DNA from 3 places in the Thiomonas islandica genome. Region 1 is predicted to be linked to each of the others. Evidence: predicted binding sites of a transcription regulator. Region 1 holds the regulator's gene; each other region holds the start of a gene.

The links. The regulator HrcA, encoded in region 1, represses chaperone genes, less so after heat shock. The targets are predictions, from matches to a motif close to TTAGCACTCNNNNNNNNNGAGTGCTAA.
Region 2: the regulator HrcA is predicted to act here: its motif matches at 4,696-4,722, upstream of ACZ47F_RS01580 (co-chaperone GroES).
Region 3: the regulator HrcA is predicted to act here: its motif matches at 2,804-2,830, upstream of rpoH (RNA polymerase sigma factor RpoH).

Annotation. Positions count from the first base shown of each region.
Region 1 is NZ_AP042391.1:1,026,470-1,036,938, forward strand. Features, by position in the region: gene ACZ47F_RS04910 (DUF2844 domain-containing protein) at 1-34, shown strand, start outside; gene ACZ47F_RS04915 (DUF3443 family protein) at 62-1,288, shown strand; gene ruvB (Holliday junction branch migration DNA helicase RuvB) at 1,282-2,343, opposite strand; gene ACZ47F_RS04925 (monovalent cation:proton antiporter family protein) at 2,384-4,363, opposite strand; gene ACZ47F_RS04930 (cold-shock protein) at 4,801-5,004, shown strand; gene ACZ47F_RS04935 (hypothetical protein) at 5,196-5,495, shown strand; gene ACZ47F_RS04940 (universal stress protein) at 5,590-6,015, shown strand; gene hrcA (heat-inducible transcriptional repressor HrcA) at 6,049-7,068, opposite strand; gene ACZ47F_RS04950 (NAD kinase) at 7,166-8,059, shown strand; gene recN (DNA repair protein RecN) at 8,082-9,743, shown strand; gene rapZ (RNase adapter RapZ) at 9,762-10,469, shown strand, end outside.
Region 2 is NZ_AP042391.1:325,940-336,408, reverse strand. Features, by position in the region: gene ACZ47F_RS01600 (efflux RND transporter permease subunit) at 1-862, opposite strand, end outside; gene ACZ47F_RS01595 (efflux RND transporter periplasmic adaptor subunit) at 1,051-2,340, opposite strand; gene ACZ47F_RS01590 (cob(I)yrinic acid a,c-diamide adenosyltransferase) at 2,463-3,053, opposite strand; gene ACZ47F_RS01585 (FAD-binding oxidoreductase) at 3,129-4,535, shown strand; gene ACZ47F_RS01580 (co-chaperone GroES) at 4,860-5,150, shown strand; gene groL (chaperonin GroEL) at 5,205-6,842, shown strand; gene ACZ47F_RS01570 (group II intron maturase-specific domain-containing protein) at 7,033-7,446, shown strand; gene ACZ47F_RS01565 (zinc ribbon domain-containing protein) at 7,477-8,655, shown strand; gene ACZ47F_RS01560 (zinc ribbon domain-containing protein) at 8,701-9,843, shown strand; gene ACZ47F_RS01555 (zinc ribbon domain-containing protein) at 9,853-10,469, shown strand, end outside.
Region 3 is NZ_AP042391.1:423,203-433,671, reverse strand. Features, by position in the region: gene ACZ47F_RS02015 (multicopper oxidase family protein) at 1-757, opposite strand, end outside; gene ACZ47F_RS02010 (TolC family protein) at 784-2,211, opposite strand; gene ACZ47F_RS02005 (hypothetical protein) at 2,305-2,682, opposite strand; gene rpoH (RNA polymerase sigma factor RpoH) at 2,863-3,771, shown strand; gene ACZ47F_RS01995 (transglutaminase TgpA family protein) at 3,864-5,945, opposite strand; gene ACZ47F_RS01990 (DUF58 domain-containing protein) at 5,942-7,042, opposite strand; gene ACZ47F_RS01985 (AAA family ATPase) at 7,061-7,984, opposite strand; gene ACZ47F_RS01980 (histone deacetylase family protein) at 8,079-9,008, shown strand; gene ACZ47F_RS01975 (NAD-dependent succinate-semialdehyde dehydrogenase) at 9,163-10,469, opposite strand, start outside.

The DNA of each region.
Region 1 (10,469 bases):
TGCCGGGTTCGACCCGTCCCGCCTGCAGCCCTGATCGTCCATCAGCCATCGCCGAGTCGCCATGATGCTCTTGCTCAGCCGATCCCTGACTGCCTCCCGCTGGCTCGTGTTCGTCACCGCGCTGCTGCTGTCTGCCTGTGGCGGCGGGTCGTCTGCCACCTCGGCAGGCAACGTCGTCCCCATCAGCATCCCAGGCAACGTCGTCCCCATCAGCATCCGCCAGTTGGCGTCGAACAACACTACGCTGACGGCTAACACGCCGTATGTCGATGTGACCATCTGCGCGCCCTCCGGCGTTTGTCAGACGGTGCGCGATGTGCTCATCGACACCGGATCGTCCGGGCTGCGGCTGTTCGCCTCGGCGCTCACTGCGCAGATGCAAACGGCGCTGCCGATGATCAGCGCAACCACCGGCGGGCAACTCGCCGCCTGTGCGCAGTTCGCCTCGGGCTACGCCTGGGGCAGCATGCGTCAGGCAACGATTCGCATCGGCGGCAAAGCCACCAGCACCGCGGTGCCGATCCAGTTGATGAACGACCCCGGCCTGCCTGCTGCGCCGGCCGCGTGCGCGGGACAGGGGGTCGATTTTGCGAGCAGCTTCGCCGGCATTGCCAACGGCATCCTGGGCATCAGCAATTTCAAGTACGACTGCGGCCAGGTCTGCGCCCAAAGCACCCGCAGCGGCTTCTACTACACCTGTAGCAACGGCAATTGCAGCCTGACCACCGCCGCGCTGGCGCAGCAGGGCATCAACCCGGTTGCCGCGTTTGCCACCGACAACAACGGCAGCATCCTGCAACTGCCTGCCGTGCCGCTACCCAATGGGGCGCCAAGCGCCGATGGGACGCTGACCTTCGGCATTGGTACGCAGAGCAACAACACCCTGACCGCAGCGCAGCTGTATCCGCTAGATTCGCAAGGCAACCTCAAACTGAGCCTCTCCGGTGTGGTGCAAACCGGATTTGTCGACAGCGGCTCGAACGCTTTTTACCTCGATCTTTCCGGCGTTCCCACCTGTTCCAACGGGTTTTACTGCCCGAGCACGACCCTGAACGGCACGGTGCAGCTTCAGACCGCAAGCGGCGTGTACGGCAGCATGCAGCCGATCTACATCGGCGACGCCAAGGCCATGTTCGCCACGCAAAACGCTGCGCTGCCTGCGCTCGGCGGCCCGGCGGCGATCGCTGGACTGGTCGATCTCGGCCTGCCGTATTTCTACGGCCGTGCGATCGCCACTGGGCTGGAGGGCACCAACACCAGCGCGCCCAACGGCTACCTGCTCTACTGACCGCCGAACAGATCGCCGCCCGGGCGAGGTGGCGCAGCCAGGCCCAGGTGGGCGTAGGTGGCCGCGGTGGCGATGCGTCCACGCGGGGTGCGCTGCAAATAGCCCTGCTGGATGAGATAGGGCTCGATCACATCCTCGATGGTGTCGCGCTCCTCGCCGATTGCCGCAGCCAGATTGTCCAGCCCCACCGGGCCACCGTCGAAGCGGTGCACCACGGCTTCGAGCAACTTGCGGTCCATCACATCCAGGCCAAGCGGATCGACGTCGAGCATTTTCAGCGCCGCATCGGCCACCGCGGCGGAGATGCGTCCGGCGGCCTTGACCTCGGCGTAATCGCGCACGCGCCGCAGCAAGCGGTTGGCGATGCGCGGCGTACCGCGGGCACGCCGCGCGATTTCCTCGGCGCCATCGGGTTCGATCATCGCCCCCAGCAGATCCGCCGAACGCAGCACGATGCGCCGCAGCTCCTCGGTGGTGTAGAACTCCAGCCGCGCGACGATGCCGAAACGATCGCGCAGCGGGTTGGTCAGCATGCCCGCTCGCGTGGTTGCGCCCACCAGAGTGAAGGGCTGCAGGTCGATTTTCACACTGCGTGCGCCCGGCCCTTCGCCGATCAGGATGTCGATCTGATAGTCCTCGAGTGCCGGGTACAGGATTTCTTCGACCACGGGCGAGAGGCGGTGGATTTCGTCGATGAAAAGCACATCGTTGCGCTCGAGGTTGGTCAGCAGCGCGGCCAGGTCGCCGGCGCGCTCGAGCACCGGGCCGGAGGTCGAGCGCAGGTTCACGCCCATTTCCCGCGCGACGATGTGCGCCAGCGTGGTCTTGCCCAGCCCGGGCGGGCCGAACAGCAGCACATGGTCGAGCGCTTCGGCGCGCTTGCGCGCCGCGCCGATGAAAATGTCGAGCTGCTCGCGCACCCGGGTCTGGCCGACATAGTCGTCGAGCTGCTGCGGCCGCAGCGCGCGCTCGACCACCGCTTCTTGCGGCGACACCGGCGCGGCATCGATCAGCCGCGCCGAGGCAGGGGCAAAGGCATCAGGTTGAATGGGCACGGCGAGGGTGGCGGAAAACTGGGATTGTGCACAGCATAAGTCATCCGCGCAGCAGCGCCTCCTCGGCCACGGCTAGCGCATCGGGCAGCCCCGAGAGCACCACGGTATCGCCTTCGCGCAGCTGCAGTGAGGGCGTGGGCTTGAGCACCTGACCATCGCTGCGCCGCACCTGCGTCACCCGTGCGCCTTCGCGGCTGACCGTGCCCAGCGTTTTGCCCACGGCGGCGGCCTCGGCGGTGAGCGTCACCGACTGCAGCCGGGGTTGGTCGGCATCGTCGAGTGAGGCATCGTCGCTGCCGTGAAACCAGTCGCGCAGCAGGCTGTAGCGAGCGGCACGCGCATGCCGCACCCGCTTGAGCACGCGCGGCAACGGCACGCCCACCAGCGCCAGGGTGTGCGAGGCCAGCATCAGCGAGCCCTCGAGCACCTCAGGCACCACTTCGGTCGCGCCAGCCTGGCGCAGTTCTTCCAGCGGGCCGTCGTCCAGTGTGCGCACCACCACCGGCACATGCGGCGCATGCGTGCGGATGAGCTGCAGGATACGCAGCGCCGACTGGGTCTGCACATAGGTGATGACCACGGCGCTGGCCCGCTGCAACCCCGCGGCCTGCAGCGTGGCCAGCCGTGTGGAGTCGCCGTACAGCACGTTCTGTCCAGCGGACCGGGTCTGAGCCACCCGGTCCGGATCGAGGTCGAGCGCGATGTGCGGGATGTGCTCGGTATCGAGCAGCCGCGCCAGGTTTTGCCCGCAGCGGCCAAAGCCACAGATGATGACATGGTTCTGCGCAGCAATGCTGCTGCGCGCGATGTCGGTGAGCTGCAGCGATGCCAGCATCCAGTCCGCCGACGAGACTTTGAGCACGATGCGGTCGATGTACTGTCCCAGCAGCGGGGTGTAGAGCATGGAGATGACCATTGCCGCCAGCACCGGATTGAGCACTTCGGGCGGAATCAGCCGGTTGTTCGATGCAATGTTGAGCAGCACGATGCCGAACTCCCCCGCAGGTGCCAGCCACAGCGCCACACGCAGCGACAGTCCGGGCGGCGACTTGCGCAGGCGCTCGATGCCGAACACCAGCGCCGCCTTGAACAGCGGCGGCAGCACTGCCAGCAGCAGCACCAGCCACCACTGCGCTAGCACCAGCCGCCAGTCGAGCAGCATGCCGATAGTGATGAAAAACAGCCCGAGCAGCACGTCGCGAAACGGCCGGATGTCGGCCTCCACCTGCGCCTTGTACGGCGTCTCGGCGATCAGCATGCCGGCCAGGAACGCGCCAAGCGCCAGCGACAGCCCGGCCAGCTCAGTGATCCAGGCCAGGCCGAGCGTGAGCAGCAGCAGATTGAGCATGAACAGCTCGTCCGACTTGCGCTTGACCACGATGCGCAGCCAGGGCTGCAACAGCCGCCCGCCGGCCAGCAGGATGACCGCCAGCACCAGCGCCGCCTTCACCGCCGCAAGACTCAGCAGCCGCGGCAGATCGGCGCTGTGCGAGGCCAGCGCCGGAATCAGGATGAGCAGCGGCACCACCGCCAGGTCCTGGAACAGCAGCACACCGATGATGTGGCGCCCATGCTCCGAGTCGAGCTCGATGCGTTCGGATAGCAGCTTGACCACGATCGCGGTCGAGGACATGGCGAACGCGCCGCCGATGGCCACCCCTGCGCTGAGCGGATGCGCCCCGATCGGCCCCAGTGCCAGGCTGATGCCGATGCTGCCGATCACGGTTGCCGCCATCGCCGCACCCACCTGCGTCGCACCCAGCCCGAACACCAGTGAGCGCATCGCTTTGAGCTGCCCCAGACTGAACTCCAGCCCGATGGAAAACATCAGGAACACCACGCCGAATTCGGCCAGATGCTGCAGCCCGGTCAGGTCGCCCGCCAGCGCGAGGGTGTTGGGCCCGATCACCACACCCACCGCCAGGTACCCCAGCATCGGCGGCATCGACAAGGCGCGAAACACGGCCACGCCGATCACTGCGGCAACAAGGTAGAGCAAGGTGAGTTCAAGGCCGGTCATCTGGCGGCAGAAGGGCTGGGTGCGAGTCTGTCTTGGAAGTTGTGAATCTTTCTGCTGCGCGGCCCGCTGGCCGCAAAGCGCGGTGCTCTGGTCTGGCCGATCTGGTTGATCTGCCCGGGCCTTGTGCGCCTGCGCATGGGCGACTGGCCGCTCGCGACGAAATCTTCACAACTTTTCAGGCCGACAAGCATAAATCACGCCCGGCCTGCGCCCTGCGATCAAGATCAACCGGCACGCGTTCGAAAAATCGAGTACACTGTGTTTCGTAGTAAACGCAAAAGTAGGTCGTTTTGAAGAAAATCGTCAAATCCCAATCCGTTGTTCCGCAGCGGTTTGCGGCCTGATTGAATTCCCCAAGTGATTTCTGGCGTGTTTCTGCACTGCGCTGGCATGTTGCTGCGCAGCTCACTGACTTTTTAAGGAATTGAAAAATGGCTATGCAAACTGGCTCTGTCAAATGGTTCAACGAAAGCAAGGGCTTCGGCTTCATCGCGCAGGATGGCGGCAATGCCGACCTGTTCGTGCATTTCAGCGAAATCCAGGGTAACGGCTTCAAAACCCTGGCTGAAAATCAGCGTGTGCAGTTCGAAGTCAAGCAAGGCCCCAAGGGCCTGCAGGCCTCGAACGTGACCGCGATCTGATTTCGCCGTCCTTCGCAATAAAAACCGCGGCCTCGGCCGCGGTTTTTTTGTGCCCCCAGCATGGGCGCCCTCTTGAGGGTGCAAGTCCCTCCGCGAGCTGACCACAGCGAGCGAAGCCAAGCGCAACTGCGCAAGGGTGACCGACCGTGGGGAGTTGGAAGGCATATTTCCAGCTGGCGCAGACACCGAAGGTGTTTCGCTCTCTGGACGAATGGCTGCGACGAAGGTTGCGCGCGCTGCAATGGAAGCGCTGGCGGCGTGGCACCACCCTGTTGCGTGAGTTGCGCGCTCTCGGTGCAAGCAAGGATCTGGCTGCGAAAATCGCCGGCCACGGCCGGCACTGGTGGCGTGCCAGCCGGTCGGAAATACATCGTGTGCTGAACAACGCATCCTTCGAGCGGCTCGGCGTGCCACGCCTGTCATCACCTCAACGACTCGAACCGCCCGGTGCGGACCCGCATGCCGGGTGGTGTGGGAGGGGGATCGACTAGGATGGTCGGCGCCCCCTATTTCGATGCCGGCGTTGCGTATGCGTCGTGGCGGCGCGGTGTTTCTGGCATCATGCCTGTCCAGGGAGGTTGTTCCATGCACATCGTTTTACCGGTGGACGGTTCCAGCTACACCACGCGCGCGGTGCAGGTGTTGGTGCAGCATGTTCGGCTATACCGAGCCGCGCCGCAGATCACTTTGTTGACCGTCGTCTTGCCGATTGGCACGCCGCTGGCGCGGGCGCAACTGAGCAAGGCGACGCTGGACGACTATTACCGCGACGTCAGCGCGCAGGCGCTTGCGCCTGCTGAAGATGCGCTGAAGCAGGCCGGACTGGCGTTTGAGTCCCGCTTTGTGGTGGGCGATCCGGCCGAGCAGATCGCCGCCGAGGTGACCCGTCTGCAGCCCGACCTGCTCATCATGGGCACGCACGGCCATTCGGCGCTCAAAGGGTTTGTGATGGGCTCGGTGGCGAGCAAGGTGGTGGCATCTACGACTGTGCCGGTATTGCTGGTGCGGTAATCGGACGTTGCCTTGGGCGAAGCCGCTCGGCGCTCAGCGCTGGCTCAGCGCATTGCCCACCAGTTTGGCGGTGATGTCCACGATCTGGATCATGCGGTCATAGGCCATGCGGGTGGGGCCGATGACGCCGAGGGTGCCGACGACCTTGCCGTCTGTCGCATAGGGTGCGGTAATGACCGAGAGTTCTTCGAATGGCACGGCCTCGCTTTCGCCGCCGATGTAGATGCGTACGCCGTCGGCCTTGGCCGAGGCGTCCATCAGCTTGAGCAACTGGGCCTTTTGCTCGAACAGGTCGAACAGTTGCCGCAGTTTGTCGATCTTTCCGGCCAGATCATCCAGTCCCAGCAGCTGCTGTTGCCCGGCGATCACCACCTGGTCCTGCGCCTGGCTCAGCGCCTGGCTGCCGACTTCCACGCCGGTCTGCATCAGCGCGACCAGTTCGGCGCGCAGGTGTTCGACCTCGCTGCCGAGCTTTTGCGCCACCTGTTCGAAGCGCATGCCGGAGAAGTGGGTGTTGAGGTAGTTGGTGGCGGTGTTGAGTTCGCTCTGGGTCAGCGGCTGCGGCCAGTGCAGCATGCGGTTTTGCACATCGCCCTCGGGACTGACGATGATGAGCAGGATGCGGTGCTCGCTCAGCCGCAGAAATTCGATGTGCCGGAAGGCGTCGCTGCGTTGCGGTGCGAGCACCACACCGACGAAGTGCGACAGGCTGGACATGAGCTGCGCCGCGCGCGCCATGACCTGCTGCGGCGGGGCGGCATCGAGCGACTGTTGCAGGGTGTGCTGCAAAAACTCGGCCTGCGCGGGCGGCTGGGCGGTGAGCATTGCATCGACGAACACCCGGTAGCCACGCGGGGTGGGCACGCGTCCGGCCGAGGTATGCGGGCTGGTGATCAGCCCCATGTCCTCCAGATCGGCCATGACATTGCGGATGGTGGCCGCAGACAGCTCCAGCCCGCAGGTGCGCGACAGGGTGCGCGAGCCCACGGGCTGGCCGTCGGCAATGTAGTGCTCGATCAGGGTTTTGAGCAGCACGCGGGAGCGTTCGTCCATGCCGCAATTTTAGGCAGCACGGGGTTGGCGCGCATTGGCGCGCGGGCGATCATGCGGCTGTGCTGTAATTTGCCGCTGCGCACTCTCCTTCCGAGCCATGTCCAGAACCGCGTTCCAGCAGGTCTTGCTGATCGGCAAGCATCAGGTGCCGCAGGCGCAGCGCCTGCTGGGCGACATCGCTGCGCGGCTCGCCAGCGCCGGGGTGGAGGTGTGGGTGGGCGAGCTGACCGCGCAGCACACCGATCTGCCGTATCCGGTGCTACGCGGCAGCGAGCTGGCCGAGCGTACCGCGCGGGGCGGCTGGGTGGCGGTGGTGCTGGGCGGTGACGGCACCATGCTGGGCGCAGCCCGCAGGCTCGCTCCGCTGAATGTGCCGCTGGTGGGCATCAACGCCGGACGGCTGGGCTTCATGACCGACATTGCCGACAGCGCCTGGGAAGAGGCGATCGACGGGCTGCTGGCCGGGGCGTTCGAGCGCGAGGAGCGCGCCATGCTCAGCGGCGCTGTGGAACGCGGCGGGCAGTCCATTTTCCAGGCGATTGCAGTCAACGATGTGGTGGTCAACCGCAACGGCGCGTCGGGGCTGGTGGAGTTGAAGGTCGAGGTGGATGGCCGCTTCATGTATGTGCAGCGGGCCGACGGCCTGATCGTCGCCACGCCCACCGGCTCCACGGCGTATGCGCTGTCGGCCTATGGCCCCATCCTGCATCCGCGCGTGGATGGTGTGGTGCTGGTGCCGATTGCGCCGCACACACTGTCGAACCGGCCCATCGTGTTGCCGGGTGGGGCGCAGATCGTGATCGAGGTGGTCACCTCGCGCGACGTGAGCGTGAATTTCGACATGCAGAGCTATGCCGAGCTGATCGGCGGCGACCGCATCCGCGTCAGCCAGGCACCGTTTCGTTGTGTGTTCCTGCACCCGCCGGGGTGGAGCTACTTTTCCACCCTGCGCAAAAAGCTGCACTGGCACGAGATCCCCGATGAGTCCTGAACCGCTGCGCGCTGCCTGAACCATGCTGCTGCACCTGCACCTGCGCGACTTTGTCATCGTCCCCGCGCTCGACATCGATCTGGGCCCGGGATTCACCGTGCTCACCGGAGAGACCGGCGCGGGTAAGTCCATCCTGATCGACGCGCTGAAGCTCGCGTTGGGCGAGCGTGCCGACAGCGGGGTGGTGCGCAGCGGCGCAGCGCGCGCCGAGATCGGCGCCGAGTTCAGCCTGAATCCGCGCCTGGCCGCCTGGCTAGAGGATCAGGGCTTCTCGGTCGAGGGCGACAGCGTGCTGCTGCGTCGGGTGATCGACGCGCAGGGTAGGTCGCGCGGCTTTATCAACGGCAGCCCGGCCACCGCAGCGCAGCTCAAGGCCGCAGGCGAGATGATGGTGGACATCCACGGCCAGCACGCGCATCAGGGTCTGGTGCGGCGCGAGGTGGTCACCAGCCTGCTCGACGCCTACGCCGGCGCACAGGCCGAGGCGCGGGCGGTGGCGCAGGCCTGGACGCAGTGGCGCGCGGCGCAGCAGGCCCTGCAGCAGGCGCAGACGGATGCCGGTCGGCTGGCCGAGGAGCGCGAGCGCTTGCAGTGGCAGTGCGAGGAACTCGATCGCCTGCGCCCTGCGCAAGGCGAGTGGGACGCGCTGGAGGCCGAGCACAAGCGGCTGGCGCATATCAGCAGCCTGCTCGAAGACTTTGCCACTGCGCAGGCTGCGCTCGACGGCGAGGAGGTCAGCGCGCTGGCGCTGCTGGCGCAGGCGCAGCAGGCGCTGGAACGCGCTGCGCAGGTGGACGCCGGCCTGCAGCCTTTGGTGCAGCAGATCGACTCGGCGCACACCAGCCTGCGTGAACTCGGCCATGACCTGCAGCGCCTGGCCGAGCGCACCGAAGCCGACCCGCAGCGCTTGGCCGAACTCGACGCACGGCTGGCCGCGTGGATGCAACTGGCGCGCAAGCACCGTGTGCCGCCCTTCGAACTGCCGCAAGCGCATGCCGCGCTGCGCGAGCGGCTCGCCCAGCTCGACCGCAGCGCCGACCTGCCTGCGCTGGAACAGGCGGCACACGCCGCGCATGCCGCGCTGGAGCACGCCGCGGCCCAGCTTAGCGTCCGCCGGCGCAAGGCGGCACAGCAACTGGCCAAGGCGGTGCAGGCGGCGATGCAGGATCTGGGCATGCCCGGCGGCCGGTTCGACGTGGTGCTCATTGCGCTGGACGCGGTGGGCGCGCGCGGCGCCGAGAGTGTGGAGCTGCAGGTGGCCGCGCATCCCGGCGCTGAACTGCGCGCGCTGGGCAAGGTGGCCAGCGGCGGCGAGCTGTCACGCATTGCGTTGGCCGTGGCCGTGACCACGAGTGCGCTGCAGGATGTCGACACCCTGATTTTCGATGAGGTCGACGCCGGCATCGGCGGCGCGGTAGCGCAGACCGTCGGCCGGCTGCTGCGCAAGCTGGGCCGCGACCGGCAGGTGCTCGCGGTCACGCATCTGGCGCAGGTGGCGGCTTGCGCGCAGCAGCATTTCACGGTGCGCAAAACCAGCATTGGCCAGCAGACCGCCAGCCTGCTCGAAGCGCTGGAGCCGTCACAACGGCAGAGCGAGATCGCCCGGATGTTGGGCGGCAACGCGCAGTCCGGCGCCGCGCTCGAACATGCGCGTGAACTGCTCGCCGCCTGCGACGCCGTTTGACCGCTCTCGGAGCCCGCGATGAACTCGCCGCCGACCACCGCAATGCCGACCGAACCGCGCTTCACTCACCAACTGGTGCTGATTTCCGGGCTGTCGGGCTCGGGCAAATCGGTAGCCCTGGCTGCGCTCGAAGACTCGGGTTATTACTGTGTGGACAACCTGCCGCCGCAGCTCATCAACGCGCTGGTCGAGCAGACCCGGGCCTCGGGACAGATGCGCGTGGCGGTCGCGGTCGATGCACGCAGCGCCGAGTCGCTGACCGACGTGCCGGCCCTGCTGCAGCAACTGCGCACCCGCTGCGAGGTGCATGCGCTGTTTCTCGACTGCGCCACCGACACCCTGGTGCAGCGGTTTTCCGAAACCCGCAGACGCCATCCACTGACCAGCCGCATCACCGCGCAGCAGACGGGCAGCGCGGCAGCAGCGCGCGGCGATGGCTATGCCAATGCGCTGACTGAGGCGATCGAACTGGAGCGCGAGCTGCTGCGCCCGGTGGCCGAGATCGGCCTGCATCTGGACACCAGCCAGATGAAGGCCGCGCAACTGCGCGACTGGATCAAGCAGACCGTGCGGGTGCAGGCCTCGCAGATGGTGGTGCTGTTCGAGTCGTTCGCATTCAAGCGCGGCGTGCCGCTCGATGCCGACTATGTGTTCGATGTGCGCATGCTGCCCAACCCGCATTACGACACCGCGCTGCGCCCGCTGACCGGGCGTGATGCGCCTGTG
Region 2 (10,469 bases), 700 kb from region 1:
GCAGCAACTTGTGGATCGCATCGACCACGGCGATCACGTTCGCACCCGGCTGGCGCTGCACATTGATCACGATGCCCGGCTTACCGTTGACCATTGCCGCCTGCCAGGCGTTTTCGGCGCCCGTGCTGATGGTGGCCACGTCGCCCAGCCGCACCGGCGCGCCGCCGGAGTAGGCGATGATCATGTCGCGGTATTGCTGTGGCGACTGCAACTGGTCATTGGCGTCGATGCTGAACGCTTGCTGGCTGCCGCTGATGCTGCCCTTGGGGCTGTTGACATTTGCTCCGACAATCGCGGTGCGAATGCTGTCCATGCTCAGGCCGAGTGCGGCCAGCGCCGGGCCGTTGACCGTCACGCGAATGGCGGGTTTATGTCCGCCCGACAGCGTGACCAGGCCCACGCCCGAGACCTGCGAGAGCTTCTGGCTCAGCCGCGTGTCGGCCAGGTCGTACAGCGTGGTCAGCGGCAGGGTGGACGAGGTGATGCCCAGGGTGATGACCGGCGCGTCGGCCGGGTTGACCTTGGCATAGATCGGCGGCTGCGGCAGGTCGGATGGCAGCAGATTGCTCGCCGCGTTGATCGCGGCCTGCACCTCCTGCTCGGCCACGCCAAGCGACAGCGACAGATCGAAACGCAGGGTGATGACCGAGGCGCCACCTGAACTCACCGACCACATCTGCGCCAGCCCCGGCATCTGCCCGAACTGCTGCTCTAGCGGCGCGGTGACCGACGAAGTCATCACATCCGGACTGGCGCCGGGGTAGAGGGTGGTGACCTGAATGGTGGGATAGTCCACCTCCGGCAGAGCTGCCTGCGGCAGCAGCCGGTAGCCGACGAACCCGGCCACCAGCACCGCGATCATCAGCAAGGTGGTGGCAATGGGCCGCAGGATGAACAGCCGCGAGGGGCTAGGGCGGTTTTCGGGCGATGCATCCTCCCAGCCTCCCTCGTGCGGTGGGGCAGGCGCAGGCGCGTCGCCTTCCTGCCCTCTCCTCGCGGGCGGGGAAGGTTGGGCAGGGGTCGATTTGTCCTCCTGTGACGCGCCCATGGTCAGCGCGCTCCGCTGGCTGCGGGCTTGTGCGCTGGCGCGTGCGCGGCGTTTTGGCTGCCATTGCCCGCGGCTTGCACCACCTTCACCGTGCGGCCGTCGCGCAGCCGGTCCAGCCCGTCGGTGACCACGCGCTCGCCGGGCTGCAGGCCGCTGGTGATCTGCGTGAGGTTGTCGAGCGCCACGCCGGTCTTGACCACGCGCATCTTGACCTTGCCGTCCGCGCCGATCACATAGACATAGCTGCCGGGTGCGCCGATGCCGATCGCGGTGGTCGGCACCACGACCGCGTCGGCAATGGTGCGTACCAGCAGACGCACATTGACGAACTGGTTGGGAAACAGGGTCAGGTCCTTATTGGTGAACTCGGCACGCAGATTGAGCGTGCCGGTAGCCGGGTTGATCTGGTTGTCGGCTGCGACCAGCTTGCCGGTTTCGAGCAGCCGGGTGTTGCGCGCATCCCAGGCCTGGGTGGGCAGGGTCTTGCCGGCCATGAGCTGGCCGACCACTTCAGCGATGTTCTGCTGCGGCAGCGCGAAGGTCACGTCCACCGGTTGTACCTGCGCAATGGTGGCCACCGGCGACGCCGAGTTGGTGCCGGTACTGGTGTTGCTGCCGACCGCCCCCGAGGTGGTGACCATGTTGCCGGCATCCACCGGCCGCAGCCCAACCAGGCCGGAGACCGGCGCGGTGATGCGGGTCCAGCTCAGTTGCAGTTCGGCATTGGCCAGCGCGGCCTTGTTGGCGTCGAGGGTAGCCTTGAGCTGGGCCACGGTGGTGCGCTGATCCGACACCTGCTGCGCCGAGATCGAATCCTGCTGCAGCAGGGTTTCATAGCGCTGCAGATCGGCTTGTGCGCCGCTGAGCTGCGCCTGGGTCTGCTCCACCTGCGCCCTGGCCTGCTCGACTGCGATGCGAAACGGGCGCGGGTCGATCTGCGCGAGCAACTGCCCCGCCTTGACCATCTGGCCTTGTCTGTAATACACGCTTTGCAGCAGTCCAGGCACGCGCGGCATCACGTTCACATAACTGCGCGGCGTGACCGTGCCCAGCGCGGTCAGCCACACCGGCACCGCCTGTGTACGTGCCACCGCGGCGGTAACCGGCTGCGGCGGCATCTGCTCCTTGCTCATGCCACCGGGGCCGCCGCGTATTTGCGCCTGCACAGGGCGGTCGACGCCGACCAGCGCCGGGCCGGCAGCAGCAACCAGCGCCACGACCAGGACGATCCACAGCCAGCGGCGCGCGTGAGGGGCGGGGCGGTTGCGGGCGGGGTCGCGTTGCGCGGTCATGGGCAGATGCTCAGGCAGAGATGGATAGGAGGAGGGGGCGACACATCCTGCCAGCGCGACATGAACGTCGTGTGCAGGTGGCGTGAACAAATGTGTCGGGCGCGCAAGCGGTGCGGCATGCTTCAGGCCCTAGGCTGGCGCTCGTGCTTCCAGTAGACCTCGGTGCTGGCGGCATCTCCGGCACGGTTCAAGGTGCGCGCCAGCACGAACAGCAGGTCGGACAGGCGGTTGAGGTATTGCAGCAGTTCGCCGCGCAGCGCCGGGGCTGCGTCAGCAGCGGACGGGTCTGCCTCATGGGCTACCGCAACCACTGCCCGCTCGGCGCGCCGCGCCACGGTGCGGCAGATGTGCGCCTGTGACGCCGCCGGCGTGCCGCCGGGCAGGATGAACTCGGCCAGCGGCGGCAGCTTGCCGTTGTATTCCGCCAGCGCGGCGTCGAGCGCAGCCACCTGTTGCGGCTTGAGCAGGGTCATCCCCGGCACCGACAGCTCGCCGCCGAGGTCGAACAGGTCATGCTGCACCTGCCCGAGCAGGGCGTCGATGGCATCGGGCAGTCCCATGCTGCGCAGCAGCCCGAGGTGGGAATTGAGTTCGTCTACCTCGCCCAGCGCGTGAATGCGCGCGGCGTTCTTCAGGCAGCGCGAGCCGTCTCCCAGCCCGGTAGTGCCCGCATCGCCGGTGCGGGTGGAAATGGCGGTGAGGCGGTGACCCATCAGTGCGTCTCCAGTGCGTGAACGGCGTATTCTTGCCCAAACCGCCAAGCCCCCGCGTTTGCAAGGACTGCCGCCATGAATGCCTCACTCACGCCGAAGATTTTCTCCCGCCCCGTTCCGCCCGGACTCCTCGACGCCCTGGTCGCGCGTTTCGGCGCGCAGTGCTCGACCGCGTTGGCGGTGCGCCAGCAGCATGGGCGCGACGAGTCGCCCTTTGACGCGCCGCCGCCTGCGGCGGTGATCTATTGCCAGAGCACGCAGGACGTGGCCGACGCGGTCAAGCTCGCCGCAGCGTTCGATTACCCGGTCATCGCCTTTGGCGCTGGCTCCTCTCTCGAAGGCCAGCTGCTTGCGGTGCAGGGCGGCATCAGCCTCGATCTCACTCGCATGAACCGGGTGCTCGACATCGCCGCGGCCGATATGCTGGCCACGGTGCAGGCCGGGGTGACGCGGCTGCAACTCAACGACGCACTGCGCCACACCGGGCTGTTTTTCCCGATCGACCCCGGCGCCGACGCCACCCTGGGCGGCATGACCGCCACCCGCGCCTCCGGTACCAACGCAGTGCGCTACGGCACCATGCGCGAGAACGTGCTGGCGCTGACCGTGGTCCTGGCCGACGGCCGCGTGGTGCGCACCGGCACCCGGGCGCGCAAGAGCAGCGCGGGTTACGACCTGACCCGGCTGATGGTCGGCAGCGAAGGCACGCTGGGCATCATCACCGAAGTCACCGTGCGCCTGTACCCGCAGCCCGAGGCCGTGGCCGCGGCGGTGTGCTCCTTCCCCGGCGTGGCGCAGGCGGTGGACTGCACCATCGCCATCATCCAGGCCGGCATTCCCATCGCCCGCTGCGAGCTGATGGACGCTGGCGCGGTGCGTGCGGTCAATGCCCACGACCATCTGAACCTGTCCGAAAAGCCGCTGCTGCTCATGGAATTCCACGGTTCGCCCGCCGGGGTGCGCGAGCAGACGCAGGCGGTGCAGGCTATCGCCGCCGAACATCAGGGCGGCGATTTCGCCTGGGCCGACACCCCCGAGGAGCGCAGCCGGCTGTGGAAAGCACGGCACCACGCCTATCTGTCCGCGCTGCAGATGAAACCCGGTTGCCGCTGCGTCACCACCGATACCTGCGTGCCCATCTCCCGCCTGGCCGAGAGCATCAACGCCACCATCACCGAGGCCGAAGCCGCCGGGCTGCCCTACTTCGTCGTCGGCCATGTGGGCGACGGCAACTACCACATCGGCTACCTGATCGACCCCACCAAACCCGAGGAGCGCGAACTCGCCGAGGCGCTCAACGCCCGGTTGGTGCGCCGCGCGCTCGCCCTGGGCGGCACCTGCAGCGGCGAACACGGCATCGGCCTGCACAAGCAGGATTTCCTGCGCGAAGAAGCCGGCGACGCCGCCCTCGACCTGATGCGCACCCTCAAGCACGCACTCGATCCCAAGGGCATCCTCAATCCGGGGAAGATCTTTGCGTAGCGCATCGAGGCGCACTCCCGACGAACGGTCGAATTTGGCCGACGAACGGCAAACTGGTTCGTTTGGTTGCAGTTTTGCCGTGGTGGGTTGCGGGGTTGGGCGTAGCGCAGGGGGCGATGGCGGAGGTGCGCCCTTGAAAGTCTGGAGGTCGTCCCTATAATTGGCACTCGTTGAAGGTGAGTGCTAACAACGGCGGCTTTCTTGGGTGCCGGTGTTGGCCGCTTCAAGGTGTTCAGTGGCCGGCAGGCTCGGGATGTTCCTGCAGCGGTCGGTCGATCGGCACCGCGCTGGTGCCCGGTTTTTCACAAACTTCAGGAGATTTGCATGAAATTGCGTCCTCTGCATGACCGTGTCGTGGTCAAGCGTGTCGAACAAGAAACCACTACCGCTTCCGGCATCGTGATCCCGGGCACCGCGGCGGAAAAGCCGGATCAGGGTGAAGTGCTGGCCGTGGGCCCGGGCAAGCACGACGACTCGGGCAAGCTGGTTCCCATGGCGGTCAAGGTGGGCGACCGCGTGCTGTTCGGCAAGTATGCCGGCCAGACCGTCAAGGTGGACGGCGACGAGCTGATGGTGATGCGCGAAGACGACCTGATGGCCGTGATCGAAAAGTAATCGGCACCGCCTGATTCGCATTCTCGCTTCAACTGACATTTACGGAGAATTTCAATGGCTGCAAAAGACGTGATTTTTGGCTCTGACGCCCGGGCCCGCATGGTCGAGGGCGTGAATATCCTGGCCAATGCGGTCAAGGTGACATTGGGCCCGAAGGGCCGCAACGTGGTGCTCGAGCGCTCCTTTGGCGCCCCCACCGTGACCAAGGACGGTGTGTCCGTGGCCAAGGAAATCGAGCTCAAGGACAAGCTGCAAAACATGGGCGCGCAGATGGTCAAGGAAGTCGCCTCCAAGACCAGCGACAACGCCGGTGACGGCACCACCACTGCCACCGTGCTGGCGCAGTCCATCGTGCGCGAGGGCATGAAGTACGTGACCGCCGGGATGAACCCGATGGATCTCAAGCGCGGCATCGACAAGGCCGTGGCGGCCCTGGTCGAAGAGTTGAAGAAGGCCTCCAAGCCCTGCTCCAGCAGCAAGGAAATTGCGCAGGTCGGCTCGATCTCGGCCAACAGCGACGAGAGCGTGGGCAAGATCATCGCCGAGGCGATGGACAAGGTGGGTAAGGAAGGGGTGATCACCGTCGAAGACGGCAAGAGCCTGGAGAATGAGCTCGACATCGTTGAGGGCATGCAGTTCGACCGCGGCTACCTCTCGCCCTACTTCATCAACAACCAGGACAAGCAGGTGGCGGTGCTCGAAAACCCCTACATCCTGCTGCACGACAAGAAGATCTCCAACATCCGTGATCTGCTGCCCGCGCTCGAGCAAGTGGCCAAGGCCAGCCGTCCGCTGCTGATCATTGCCGAAGACGTGGAAGGCGAAGCGCTGGCCACGCTGGTGGTCAACAGCATCCGCGGCATTCTCAAGACCGTGGCGGTCAAGGCCCCGGGCTTTGGTGATCGTCGCAAGGCCATGCTCGAGGACATCGCCATCCTCACCGGCGGCAAGGTCATCGCCGAAGAAGTGGGTCTGTCGCTCGAGAAGGTCACGCTGGCCGATCTGGGTCAGGCCAAGCGCGTCGAGGTGGGCAAGGAAAACACCATCATCATCGATGGTGCCGGCAAGGCCGCCGACATCGAGGCGCGCGTCAAGCAGATTCGTGTGCAGATCGAGGAAGCCACTTCCGACTACGACCGCGAAAAACTGCAAGAGCGCGTGGCCAAGCTCGCCGGTGGCGTGGCTGTGATCAAGGTTGGCGCGGCCACCGAAGTCGAGATGAAGGAGAAGAAAGCCCGCGTCGAAGACGCCCTGCATGCCACCCGCGCTGCGGTGGAAGAGGGCATCGTCGCCGGTGGTGGTGTGGCGCTACTGCGTGCGCGTCAGGCCCTGGGCGAGATCAAGGGTGCCAATCACGACCAGGACGCCGGCATCAAGATCGTGCTGCGCGCCATCGAGCAGCCGCTGCGTGAAATCGTTGCCAACGCCGGTGGCGAACCCAGCGTGGTGATCAACAAGGTGCTCGAAGGCAAGGGCAATTTCGGCTTCAACGCCGCCAACGATACCTACGGCGACATGCTCGAGATGGGCATTCTCGATCCGACCAAGGTCACCCGTACAGCGCTGCAAAACGCTGCGTCGGTTGCCGGCCTGATGCTCACCACCGAGTGCATGGTCGCAGAAGCGCCGAAGGAAGAAGCCCCCGCTGCGGCCGGCGCCGGCGGTATGGGCGGCATGGGCATGGACATGTAAACCCAGGCTGTACCGTCTGCGTCGCGCTCGCCCGACCTGCCTTGGCTAGTCGGGCGGTGCCAAGCCTGCCACCCGCAAGGATGGCAGGCTTTTTTTTGTGCCCCCAGCATGGGCGCCCTCTTGAGGGTGCAAGTCCCTCCGCTGACCACAGCGAGCGAAGCCAAGCGCAACTGCGCAAGGGTGACCGACCGTGGGGAGTTGGAAGGCATATTTCCAGCTGGCGCAGACACCGAAGGTGTTTCGCTCTCTGGACGAATGGCTGCGACGAAGGTTGCGCGCGCTGCAATGGAAGCGCTGGCGGCGTGGCACCACCCTGTTCCGTGAGTTGCGCGCTCTCGGTGCAAGCAAGGATCTGGCTGCGAAAATCGCCGGCCACGGCCGGTACTGGTGGCGTGCCAGCCGGTCGGAAATACATCGTGTGCTGAACAACGCATCCTTCGAGCGGCTCGGCGTGCCACGCCTGTCATCACCTCAACGACTCGAACCTCCCGGTGCGGACCCGCATGCCGGGTGGTGTGGGAGGGGGATCGACCAGGATGGTCTGGTCGCCCCCTATCCCGATTGCCAGACAAAAAGTCATTGCAACGACCGCAACGATTGCTAATATCGACCCCATTTGCAGCAGGGGATCGCGATGTCACGGTTTTGCACGCAATGTGGAGCAGAAAACAAGGACGAGGCGAAATTCTGCAGACAGTGTGGCGCGCCCATGCCCAAACCTGCCGGACCAGAGCAGGCCGGCGCTTTGCGAGACACTGCTGCGTTGCCGGCAGGGCCTGCCCAGCAGACACTGCAACAGGAGACGACCGGCATTGCACCCGCCGAGCCCAGCGCCGAGGTTGCTGCTGCCGCTGTCAAGCCAGCCGCCGTGCATGCAGGGGACGAGCAGCCGACGCAGCCCGCTGCCGGCGAACGACCGGCCGCCGGGGAACAGCCTGCCACGCGGCAGGAACATGAACGCTTGCGGCGCGAGCAGGAGCTGCGCGCAGCCACCGCACGGATGGAGGCGGACATCCAGTCCCGGGCGCGGGCGGCCGAAGCAGCATTGTTTGCCGCCGCGCCGTCGCAGCCTCGTCCAGCCACCATGCCGCCGCAGACCGCGCCGGCGGCCAGGGGCGGCAATGCGGTGTTGATCGGTGGCGTGGCTACAGCGGTGATTGCACTGCTGCTGGTGGGCGGCGGCAGTCTGTGGTGGTCGCGCACCCATGCGCCACAGACCCCGGCCAGTGCGCCGATCGCACGCTCCAGCGCCGCGTCGGCGGTCGTGCACCCTGCGTCGGCCGCAGCGCCCGCTGCGCTGGCTCGGTCTGCTTCTGCGGCGGCTTCGGCTGCGGTGGCTGCCGCGCCTGCGCTGTCACACCCCGCTTCGGCAGCGCAGGCCGCATCCGCACCGGTTACGGTAGCGGCGCCCCATCCGCAGCCGAAGGTTGAAGCAGCGGCAGCGCCTGCGCCGAAGTCTCGTCCGGAAACTTTCAAGCCCGCGCCGGTGCGCCGTGAGCAGGTCAGCCCCGCCCGGGTTGCCACGCCGGCACCGGTGCAGCAAGAAGCGCCGCCCGTGGTGCAGCCCGCGCCGCAGCCGGCACCCGCACCCATCGAGCCGTCCGCCCCCGTTGCGCAGCCCCGGCCCTCCGGGAGGCTGCAGGCGCTGCGCGCGGGGCTGGCGGCCTGCGAGCAAAAGGGCAATTTCTTCACTCAGCAACTCTGCATCCAGGAAACTCGCTGGAAATATTGCGGCGCACCGCTGTCGCCCGACCCGTTGTGGGGCAAGGTGCCCGAGTGCCCGAATTCGGCGCAGCAGCACAACAACCCCTGACCCGGGCGTCCCGCTTCCAATCACCCACAGTCCTTGGAGGACCACATGACCGTGAAAACCACCAACAACCTCGGTGTGCTGCTGCGCAGCTACGAGGCCTTGCACAACTGGCGCGCGCTGGCCATGCTGGCGGGCAGCTTCGTCCTGGGCGGGCTTGCTATCAGCGGCGGTGCGATTGCGGGTGCGAGTTCGGGCAGCGCTTTGGTGGCGATGCTGATGAGCCTGATCGGCGGTATCGTGATCGTGGTCGGCATGAATGCCAGCGGCCTGATGCTGATGGATCAGGCGTATGACCTGCCGAAGCGCGGCTTCGGTCCGGCGTTTCTCGGCGGCATCCAGTCGGCGCTGTATGTGATCGGCCTGCTGATCCTGCTCGGTCTGGGCTTTGGCGTGGTGCTGCTGGGGGCGTTTGTGTTGTCGCTGCTGGGGCGCATCCCCGGGGTGGGTGGATTTTTCGGCTTCGTGCTGGCCGGGCCGCTGGTGGTCGTGGTCGCACTGGCCTATGCCGTTCTGCTGCTGGCCGGGCCGCTGATGATCGCGGCGGTGTGGCACGGCGAGGGTTTTGTCGCCAGCCTGTCGCGGGCGGTGGGCATCGTGATCAAGCGGCCACTCGAGGTGTTCATGCACTTTCTGGTGCTCGGGCTGATCGTGTTGCCAGCGATGGCCTTCATTTTTGCTGTGGTGTTCGTCGGCAGCATGCTGGTTGGCGGGTTCTTTGCCTCGGGGGCCTTGACTGAATTGACTGCAAACTTCGGGATGTTGATGTGGCACCGCTACGCTGACATGTCAGGCGTGGGGATTGATGCGGTACAAGCCGCGGTTGCGGCGACGATGTCGATCGGGCTGGTGTGGTTTCTGGCCTGGTCGGTGGTCAGCCTGATCTATGTCCTGGGCCTGATCTTCGTCTACCGCGCGGTCAGCGAAGGCGTCGGCGCGGAGGCCGCGGGAGTGGTTGGACAGAAACTGGCCCAGTTCAAGCAAGGGCTCGATGAGTACAAACCGCGTCCGGTACCTGTCGGGACACCGCCGGCTGCCCCGGCGACAACAGGCCAGCCGACCGCGGATGCGCAGCCCCGCGCCGTTGTGGATCAGGCCGCGGCGCCAGCGACCGGGCATTGCACCGCCTGCGGCGCCGTGGTGCAGCCCGACGACATGTTCTGCGGCAGTTGCGGCCACCGGCTGAAATAAGGGGCGACGATGGCACGCTTCTGTACCCTCTGCGGCACGCAGAATGCCGATGATGCACGGTTCTGCGAGGCCTGCGGCGCGCCGCTGCGCACACCGGGCGCGCCCGTGGCCGGTGCCCCCGCTCCCACCCAGGCTGCGGCAACCAACACCCCAGCGCCGCCGCGTGGCGGGCTGAGCCGGCGCGCAGGCTGGTTTGCGCTCGGCGGCCTCACCGTGTTGCTGCTCGTGGTGGCTGCCCTGGCCTGGCAGGTGCTGGGACGCGCCAGCGGGCCGTCGCGGGCCGAGCTGCAGGCGGCGGCGGACACCTGGCTGCAGCAACACCAGGCCACTCTGCTTCAGCAGGACGCCTGCCTGCGCAATTTCAACTACCGGGCCAATCCGGTTTTTGTCAACGCGCTGGACCAGGATACGCAAAGCTGGCTGGCCGTGCTGGTCAAGGCCGGTATCTACACCGCGCCGGTGCCGGTGCAAAGCGGGTTCATTCAGCAGATGAAATACACCTGGGGCCCGCAGGCCGCGCATTACCTGCGCAACGACGCGCTGTGCGTGGCCGATGGCCTGCGCGTCGAGGACATACGGCAGGTGCAACCGGGCAGGGACGGTACCGAACCCCTGCCGCCCGGGGT
Region 3 (10,469 bases), 600 kb from region 1:
TGCGGATGCGCACGCGCTCGCCGGTGCGCGCCACCAGCGGGGCGATGCCGGGGAAGGCGCGGCTGTTCCAGGTCCACAGGTTGAAGTCGAGCATGGTGTTGACCCGCGGTACGCTCGCGCCGGGGTCGATGTCGTAGGCATTGATGAGGAACGCATAGTCGCGATCGACCGCCATCTGCCGCGGGTTTTTGGGGTGGACGATGAACAGGCCCATCATCCCCATCGCCATTTGCACCATTTCGTCGGCGTGCGGGTGGTACATGAAGGTGCCGCTTTTGCGCAGCTCGAACTCGTAGACGAAGGTTTGGCCGGGCGCGATCTGCGGCTGCGTTAGCCCGCCCACGCCGTCCATGCCGTTGGGCAGGACGATGCCGTGCCAGTGGATGGTCGTGTGCTCGGGCAGCTTGTTGGTGACGAAGAGGCGCACGCGGTCGCCCTCGACCGCCTCGATCGTCGGCCCGGGGCTCGATCCGTTGTAGCCCCAGAGTCTGGCGGTCATGCCGGGGGCGATTTCGCGCAGCACCGGCTCGGCGACGAGGTGAAATTCCTTCACTCCATCCTTCATGCGAAACGGCAGGCTCCAGCCGTTGAGCGTGACCACCGGGTTGTACGGGCGGCCGGCAGTGGGGTGCAGCGGCGCGGCGGTGTCGGCGCTGCTGCGGCTGTGCGGCTCAGGCGCGGCAGCCAGCGCCGAGCGGCTGGCGGCGCCGGCGGCAAGCAGCGCCGCCGCGCCGAGGAAACGACGTCGGGTGTTCATGTCGATCATCCTTCGAGAGTGAGGGGTCAATGACCGGCGGTGGCCGGGGCGGCTGCGGCGGCCTCGGGCGCAGGCGGCGGATCGGCATCGACGCCGAGCTGCGCGGCCTGCCAGGCGGCGTCGCTGAGCCAGTAGTCGCGCTGCGCGGCGATCGCCGCACGCACCGCCTGCACCTGCGTCTGCGCCGCGGCGACGAGCTGGAAGGTGCCGATCAGCATGCCGTTGTAGCGAAGCTGGCTTTCGTCGAGGACGGTCTGCGCCAGCGGCACGACCTGCTCGCCGAGCAGCCGCGCCTGCTCCCAGGCGCTGCGGCGCTGCGCGTCAGCGGCGCGCAGCTGTGAGGTGGCGTTGCGGGCCACCGCCACGGCGCGCTCGCGTGCGGCAAGCGCTGCATCCGCCGCCGCGCTGCGGCGCGCATCGCCAAGGTCGAAGATCGGCAGCGGCAGGCTGAGCTCGGCGCCGTTTTGCGCCGCGGCGTCGCTGAAGGTCTTGCGCACGCCGCCAAGCTCGACATGCTCGACCACACTGCTCGCGCGCACCAGGCCTGCCGCTTGCGCCGCGGCGATTGCCTCGTCCCGGGCGAGCTGCACGTCGAGCCGTGCGTCGATTGCGCTCTGCAGCGGCGCGGTACTGGTGGGCAGGGTCTTCGGCAGCGGCGGAAGCTGCTTGGGCAGGGTCAGGTACGCCGCCTGCGCGGGCGACAGGCCCAGCGCGCGCACCAGCGCCTCGCGCGCCTGTTGCGCGGCAAGCTCGGCGCGCTCGAGCCGCAGTCGGGTGTCTGCGGCAAACAGCGCCTGCTGCGCTGCGTCGAGCTTGGTGAAGTTGCCGGCCTGTTGCATCCGCGTAGCCAGCGTCGCTGTCGCCTGCGCGGCGTCGTGCGCGTCGCGCGCGTACGCGGCGATCTCCTGCGCGGCGACCGCGCGCACCCAGGCCAGTCGCGCCTGTGTGGCGGTCTGCAGCACGGCGCGCGCCAGTTGCAGGCGGATTTGCTGCTGCCGCGCGGCGTCCAGGCGCGCGCGTGTCGGTTGCGTGAGCAGGTCGAGCAGGCCGAGGCTCAGCGAGCGCGTGATCTCGACCCCGCCACCGCCGATTAACAGGCGCTCGAAGGCCAACCGTGGATTGGCCAGCCGCGCGCTTTGCGTCGAGGCGGCGGAGTCGGCCTGCGCCTGCGCCAGCAGCGCTTGCAGCGCCGGGCTGCCCAGCAGCGCGACGCGCACCGCATCGTCCGCGCCGAGCGGCTTGGACAGCAGCGTATCGATGCGCGCCTGCGCCTGCGCGCGCTCGGCCTCATCGCGTGCAAGCTGCAGCGCAACGCCAGTGTGGGGTTCGGTCAGCTGATTGGCAGCCCGCAGCGTCTGCCGGGTTTGCAGTGGCGCGCATGCCGCCAGCAGGGCACAAGTTGCCAGCGCGCCCAGCCGCAGCGCTGGCGGGCACGCAAGGGGGTTGTTGGACATCAGAGGACACCTCATTCGAGCCGCGACCACGCGCGGCAAAGCGAGATGCAGCACCGCCGGTTGGAGGCGCTGCGACCGGAGATCGAACGCGGGTCAGGCTCTGGGAGGACGCTGCAGGGTGCGCGGGTCGGCGCTGTGCCAGGCGGTGTTTGCCGCCTGCGGGCAAGGATGTTGCACCGCGCTGGCCAGCAGCAGGCTGACGCCCGGTGGCTGGCCGACGGCCAAATGGCAGATCACGCAGTGCTGGTGATCGTGCGCGGAACAGTTACCGCCGGCCGGGTCGTGGCAGGCGGTGTGCCCCATGTCCATCGCGTCCATGTCGGCCGGTGCAGACGCATGTTCCTGTTGCTGCACCACTGCTGCTGCGACGCCAGCGGTGCAATCGCTCACGACCATGCCCGCCTGCGCCCAGCCGCGCAGCGGCAGCAGGGCGAGCAGCAGAATCAGGATAGGACGCACAATGCGAGACATTGACGCAAGTCTAACCCTAGTTTCAGATTCTGGTGGCATCATGGGCTGACAGACCCGCTTTGTGCGCGAAAAATCGCGCGACATCGGCAGGTCGTCCTGCGGTTTGCGGAACTTTTTGGCTTTAGCACTCTCCACCCGGGAGTGCTAAAATTGACCATGATTCGAGAAAGGAATTCAACCATGACCCAAACACCGTCCGCCGCGTTTGCCCTGCGCCCGGCTCAGGTCGATGGCGCATTTCCGCTCACCCTGCCCAGCCTGGGCAATCTCGATGCTTACATCAGCGCAGTCAACCGCCTGCCGATGCTCAGCGCCGAGGAAGAAACCCGCCTGGCGCGCCGCTGGCGCGAGCAGGGCGACAAGGACGCGGCTGCCAAGCTGGTGCTGTCGCACCTGAGACTGGTGGTGTCCACCGCGCGACAATACCTAGGCTATGGCCTGCCGCATGCCGACCTGATCCAGGAGGGCAATATCGGCCTGATGAAAGCGGTCAAACGCTTCGATCCCGCGCACGGCGTGCGGCTGGTGAGCTACGCCCTGCACTGGATCAAAGCCGAGATCCACGAATACATCCTGCGCAACTGGCGGCTGGTCAAGGTGGCGACCACCAAAGCGCAGCGCAAGCTGTTCTTCAACCTGCGCTCGATGAAAACCGCCAGCGGTGGCATGAACGACGCGCAGATCGACGACATGGCGCGGCAGCTGTCGGTCAAGCGTGAGGATGTGATCGAGATGGAAAGCCGCATGGGCGGTGCCGATATTGCGCTCGATCCCACGGTCGAGGACGGAGAAGAAAACTTCGCGCCGATCGCGTATCTGGCCGACACCACTCAGGAGCCGATGGCCGTGCTCGAGGCGCGCAGCCACGACCGGCTGCAGGTCGAAGGTTTGGAGGCTGCGCTCGACCAGCTCGATCCGCGCAGCCGGGCCATCGTCGAGCAGCGCTGGCTCAACGTGGCCGACGACGGCAGCGGGGGTAAGACGCTGCACGACCTTGCAGCGGAGTATGGCGTATCGGCCGAGCGTATCCGCCAGATCGAGGCGGCGGCAATGAAAAAGATGCGCAAGTCGCTCGCGGCATTCGCCTGATGTCCGCGCAAGCCCCGTGCTGCACAGCCCGTCTTGCGACGGGCTTTTGTGTGTCCGGGTGAATCGTCGCCGGGGCTGGCGCAGCTGCCTCATCAGGCACGCCAGGCCCGCACCGCGCTGCGCAGCTCGGCCCAGCGCGCCTTGCGCTGGTGCGGGGTGCGGTCTGCCGCGTAGCGCCAGCGTTCGAGCTGCAGCAGTAGCGCAATCGCGGTCTGCACCGACTGCGGCGGCAGTGCGCTCGCATCCGGGCGCAGGCTCTGCAGACGGCGCGCCAGCGCGCGCGGCGGGGTCGATCCAGTGCTGTCGATCCCGGCCTGTTGCAGCTTCACTCGCAGCAGGGCGTAGGTCTGCGTCCACGGATCGGTCCGGCGGCGTTCCAGCGCCAGCAGCGCACCAAGCACCGCAGTGGCCACCACCAGCGCGGCAATCGCCAGTGCGGCCAGGGTGGCCGTGTCGGGCTGCTGCAGACCGAGCTTGCGTAGCAGATCCTGCTGGCGGTTGCTGCCGTAGTTCAACACCCATTGGTTCCAGGCGTTGTTCAGCGCGTCCCAGCGGTTGCGCAGTTGCAGGATGAACGCGGCGTCGCGCGGGCCGAGTGCGGCCATGCCGAGCAGCGGCTCGCGCCCGGCCAGTGTGGCGCCGCTGCGGTCGATGCGCGCCGGGTCGACCGCGGCGGTGGGATCGGCGCGGACCCAGCCACGCTCTGGCAGCCAGTATTCGGCCCAAGCGTGGGCATCGCTCTGGCGCACCACCCAGGTGCCGTCGATCGGGTTGTAGCGCCCGCCCTGATAGCCGGTGACGATGCGTGCCGGAATGCCGGCTGCGCGCATGACCACGACAAAGGCCTGCGCGTAGTGCTCGCAAAACCCCGCACGGCGGTCGAACAGAAACTGGTCCACGCCGTCGCGGCGGCCATAGGTGCCGGGGTTGAGGGTGTAGCGAAAGGGCTGGCTGCGGAACATGGACAGCAGCGCCTGCGCGACGAAACTGCCGTCCTGCCCGGCAGCGCGGGCCTGCGCGGCAAGCTTGCGCCCCAGCGTGACACTGCGCGGGTCGTATCCGGCGGGCAGCGCCTCGTCCGCGCGCAGCGCCGCAGTGAACTGCTGCGGGCCGTAACGGAACTGCGGGGATGACTCGACGGTATAGCGCGTCAGATGGTCGAGCGGCCGACCGGTGACCAGTTGCAGATCGGGCAGCCATTGCACTCGATAGCCGTCGATCCGGGGCGCGGCCATCGGGGCGTCCAGGGCGAAGACGAAGGGTTGCTGCGTGGGCTGTAGGGTGACGGTGTAGCGCACTGGCGGGCCGCTGAACCGCAACTCGGTCGGCGGGGTGAGGGTGGCGCGGTCGCGCTGGTGCGGGTCGGGCAGCCACACGCCGTCCTCGAGGCGGGACAGCACCGGGCCGCGCCAGTACAGCAGCCGGTCGGGTGGGCGCGGGCTGTCGAACACCACGCGGAAGGCCACCGAATCATCGCGCGCGAGTTCGGCGATCTGTCCCGGCGACATACTGCCCGACAGACCGGTGATCACCTGCGCGCTGCTTTGCGGCAGCGCCCACAGCGGCGCGGAAAAACGCGGGAACACCATGAACAGCGCAATCATTGCCGGAGTACCCAGCGCCATCATGCGCAGTGCGGTCAACAGCGGCTGGCGCAGTGGCGGGCGCCCGGCGGGCAGATTGGCGTTGACCAACGCGGCGAGCATCCCCCAGGTCGCCAGCACCATGACCAGCGCGGTGCTGAGCGACTGCGAGAACAGAAAATTGGCTGCGATGGTGAAAAAGCCGAGAAAGAACAGAACATGCGCATCACGCCGCGAGCGCATTTCCAGCGACTTGAGACCGAGCAGCACGCACAGCAGCGCAACCCCGGCATTGCGCCCGACCACGGTGTGAAATTCCCACAGCGTGAGCGCGGCGGATGCGAACAAAATCAACGCCAGCACCCAGCGCCGCGGCAGTGGCGCGCCGCGCCAGGCCAGCACTGCCCGCCACGCCAGCAGCGCGACCACCAGGGCACTGGTCCACAGCGGCAGGTGCAGGAACAGCGGCAGCATCAGCAGCAGCGACACCGCGAGCAGAAACAAGGTGTCGCGGGCATCGCGCGGCAGCGCATCGATGCGCTGCTGCAGGCGGGCCTGCAGCGCGCGGCGCGACACGGGCACGGTGTTCATGTGCGGCTGCCCGCCCGCAACGGGCCGGGGTGCAGCGCCAGCAGGCGCAGACAGCGCTGGCGGTGCGCGGCGCCGGTGGTCGGGGCGATGCGCTGGTTGCCCAGTATCAGGCCATAGGGCAGACCGGCGCGGTCTGCGGCCAGCACCCAGGCGCACAGCCGCGACAGCCGCGCCTCGGTGTCGAGGGCCGCTGGCAGGGCGGCGAAGTCCAGCCACAGCTCGGCCTGTGCCTGCGGCTGCGCGGTGTCGCGGCTGACCAGTTCATCGCTGCGGGCAAATTTTTTCCAAAGCACATGGCGCATGGAGTCACCGCTGCGGTAGGCACGCACGCCGTCGGTTTCACTGCCGCCGCGCGCCAGCGCTGGGCCGCTGCCGGGAGTGGGGCGGGCGGGCGGCAATGGCGGCGCAGGGTATTCCACTGCCGGCAGCACCAGCAGCTCGCCCTGCGGCCGCCAGCGGCTCCACGCAGTCCACACGCCCAGCGGGTAGTTGCTCTCGATGGTGAGCAAAGGCCAGGGCAGCAGGCCGCGCTGCGGCGGCGTCCAGCTCAGCGTCACCAGAGTGTCGTCCTCGCGCGGGCAGTCGGTGTAGAGCCAGGGGGAGGGCACGACTGCCGCCTTGGCGCGCCTGCCTCGCGGGGCGCCGGGCGTGGGCGGACGCAGCACCGCGCCATCGGGCCGCAGCGCCAGTCCCCAGCGCTCGCGCGTGCCCCCTTGCAGCAGCAGACCCAGCCGCGCACTCTGGCCCTGATGCACCAGCACTTCGGGTGGCCGGGCGGTGAGATGCAGGCCGCGCAGATTGTTGTGGGTGACATGCATGGCCATCATGCCGCTGCCGGCGAGCAGGAAGGTCAGCAGGTAGCCGAGGTTGAGCTGGTAGTTGATGCTCAGTACGAGTAACACCAGCAGCAAGACGCCAAAGAACCAGCCGACGCGGGTGGGCAGGATGTAGACATTGCGATGCGTCAGCCGTGTGCTGGCACCGGCGGGGTGGCGCGATGCGGCCCAGGCATCGAAGCGCCGCGACCAGGCATTGCCGGTGCGCGCCGACGCAGCAGCAGCCCGCCCAGGCACGGTGGAATCGACCGAGGTGGACATGGCGGCGGCGTGGCAGACCTATACCGGCACCTGCTGCAGCAGCGACTGCACCGCCTGCAGCGAGGCCACGCGGTTGACCACCGGGCTGTCCAGGGTGCGCAGTCGGTGCCCGGCAACTGCGGGAAGGACCTGCTGCACATCGTCCGGAATCAGGTAATCGCGCTGCTGCAGCAATGCCCAGGCGCGCGCTGCGCGCAGCAGCCCCAGACCGGCACGCGGGCTCAGGCCCTCGACGAACCAGCGGCCATTGCGCGTCTGCGCCAACAATTCCTGCAGATAGTCGAGCAGCGCCGGGGCGGCGTGGACCGACTGCGCCTGCCGCTGCAGCGCGATCAGCCCCTCGGGGCTGAGCACGGGGCGCAGTTCGGCGATCAGCTCCCGCCGGTCGCGGCCTTCGAGCAGCGCGCGCTCGGCGGCGCGGCTGGGATAGCCCAGTGAGATGCACAGCAGGAAGCGGTCGAGCTGCGACTCGGGCAAAGCGTAGGTGCCGAGCTGATCGAACGGGTTCTGCGTGGCGATGACGAAAAACGGCTCGGGCAGCCTGCGTGTCAGGCCGTCCACGCTGACTTGGCGCTCCTCCATCGCTTCGAGCAGCGCACTCTGCACCTTCGGGCCGGCGCGGTTGATCTCATCAGCCAGCAGCACCTGCGAGAACACCGGACCCGGGTGGAACACGAACTCGCTGCGGTTGCGGTCGAACACCGAGACGCCCAGCAGATCGCCCGGCATCAGATCGGCGGTGAACTGGGCGCGGGCATAGTGCAGGCGCAGCGCCGCGGCAAGCGCATGCGCCAGCGTCGTCTTGCCCACGCCGGGCAGATCCTCGATCAGCAGATGGCCGCTGGCGAGCAAGCAGCACACGGCGAGTTCCAGTTGCGGGCGCTTGCCCTGGATGATGGTGTCGAGCTGGTCGATCAGACTGGGCAGGATGTCGGGTTTCACGTGCGCGCAGGCGAAGGGGTGTCAGCGCACTATGCTACGAGGGCGACCTGATCCCCCTGGTTTCGGGGGCATGACGTAGGAGACAAGACCCACCATGATCACCGGCTTCTACACCCATGCCGACTGCAGCCTGCACGAAATGGGCGCAGGCCACCCCGAATGTCCGCAGCGCCTCGCCGCGATCGAAGACCGGCTGATCGCCGCGCAGATCGCCCCGTGGCTGGAGCGCCATGACGACGTGCCGCTGGCGACGCGCGAGGCCCTGGAACGTGCGCACTCCGCGCTCTACGTCAGCACACTCGAGCAGCGCGGCGATTTCGACGAGGGCTACGAGTGGATCGATTCCGACACCCTGATGAATCCGCACACCTGGCAGGCCGCGCTGCGGGCCGCCGGTGCAGCGATCAGCGCCACTGACGCCGTGATCGACGGCCATCTGCACAACGCCTTCTGCTCCATCCGCCCGCCCGGTCATCATGCCACCCGCGACCGGGCCATGGGTTTTTGCTTTCTCGGCAACGTGGCGATCGCCGCCCGGCATGCCTTGGATGTGCGCGGCCTTGAGCGCGTGGCCATCGTCGATTTCGACGTTCACCACGGCAACGGCACCGCGGACATCTTTCGCGGCGACACGCGGGCGCTGATGGTCAGTTTTTTCCAGCACCCGTTCTATCCCTACACCGGCCTGGGCGCCGAGCCGAACATGCTCAACGTGCCGGTGCCTGCTTACACCAAGGGCGATGCGGTGCGCCGTATCGTCGCAGAACAATGGCTGCCGCGCCTGCGCGATTTTGCCCCGCAGATGCTGTTCATCAGCGCCGGTTTCGACGCCCACCGCGAAGACGACCTGGGCCAGATGGGCCTGGTCGAAGCCGACTATGCCTGGATCACCCGCGCGCTGGTGGACTTTGCCCAAGCCCAGTGCGAAGGCCGCATCGTCTCGTGCCTGGAAGGCGGCTACAACCTCAGCGCCCTGGGCCGCAGCGTGGCCGAGCATGTGCGGGTACTTGCCGGGCTGGACTGAGGCTGCGTTATCAGGCCGTTGAAAAACTACTGCGGTGAGCCATCTGCGGCGTTGCACGGTGCTCGCTGCCTCGCCTATCTATTTGATATGTCTCGGTCGCTGCGCGCCGTGCGCCTTGCATCTGGCCATCCTCGCGACGTTTTTCAACGGCCTGTTATTTGTCCAGATCGCCGAGGCAGAGATATTTCATCTCCACATACTCATCGATGCCGTGGCGCGAACCTTCGCGGCCGAGGCCGGATTGCTTGACGCCACCGAAGGGTGCAACCTCGTTGGACATCAGACCGGTGTTGATGCCCACCATGCCGTATTCCAGCGCCTCGGTCACGCGGAAAATGCGGCCCACGTCGCGGCTGAAGAAATAGGCAGCTAGACCGAATTCGGTGGCGTTGGCTGCGGCGATGGCCTCTTGCTCGGTCTTGAAGCGGAACACCGGGGCGACCGGGCCGAAGGTTTCTTCTCTGGCGCACAGCATGTCTGCAGTCACATCGGCCAGCACCGTGGGCTGGAAGAACCGGCCGGCGTTGGGGCTGCTGTCGATGCGCTTGCCGCCCACCACCATGCGCGCGCCTTTGGCGGTGGCGTCGCTGATGTGCTTTTCTACCTTGGCCAGCGCCTGGTCGTCGATCAGTGGGCCGAGGTTGACACCTTCCTCGAAGCCATCGCCCACTTTCAGGCTGCTGACGGCCTGCGCCAGACGGTCGACGAAGCGGTCGTAGATACCGTCCTGCACATACAGCCGGTTGGCGCAGACGCAGGTCTGGCCGGAATTGCGGTACTTGCTCGCCATCGCGCCGGCGATCGCCGAGTCGAGATCGGCGTCGTCGAACACGATGAACGGCGCGTTGCCGCCGAGTTCGAGCGACAGTTTCTTGATGGTCGGCGCCGATTGCGCCATCAGGATGCGCCCGACCTCGGTCGATCCGGTGAACGACAGGTGCCGCACCACCTTTGATGCGCACAGCAGCTTGCCGATCTCGATCGAGCCCTGCACGTCTGCGGTCAACACATTGAGCACGCCGCGCGGCATGCCGGCGCGGTGCGCCAGTTCGGCAGCGGCCAGCGCGGTCAGCGGGGTCTGCTCGGCCGGCTTGATGACCACTGGGCAGCCTGCGGCCAGCGCCGGAGCCACCTTGCGGGTGATCATCGCCAGCGGGAAATTCCACGGCGTGATCGCGGCGCACACGCCCACGGGCTGCTTGAGCACCAGCAGGCGCTTGGTGGCATCGGGGCTGGGGATGGTCTCGCCGTAGACGCGCTTGGCCTCTTCGGCGAACCATTCGACGAAGCTGGCACCGTAGAGCACCTCGCCCTTGGCTTCTGCCAGCGGTTTGCCCTGCTCGGCGGTCATCAGTCGGGCCAGATCGTCCGCGTTGGCCACCAGCAAGTCGAACCACCTGCGCAGAATGGCGGCGCGCTCCTTGGCCGTGCGCGCACGCCAGGCGGGCCAGGCGGCGTCTG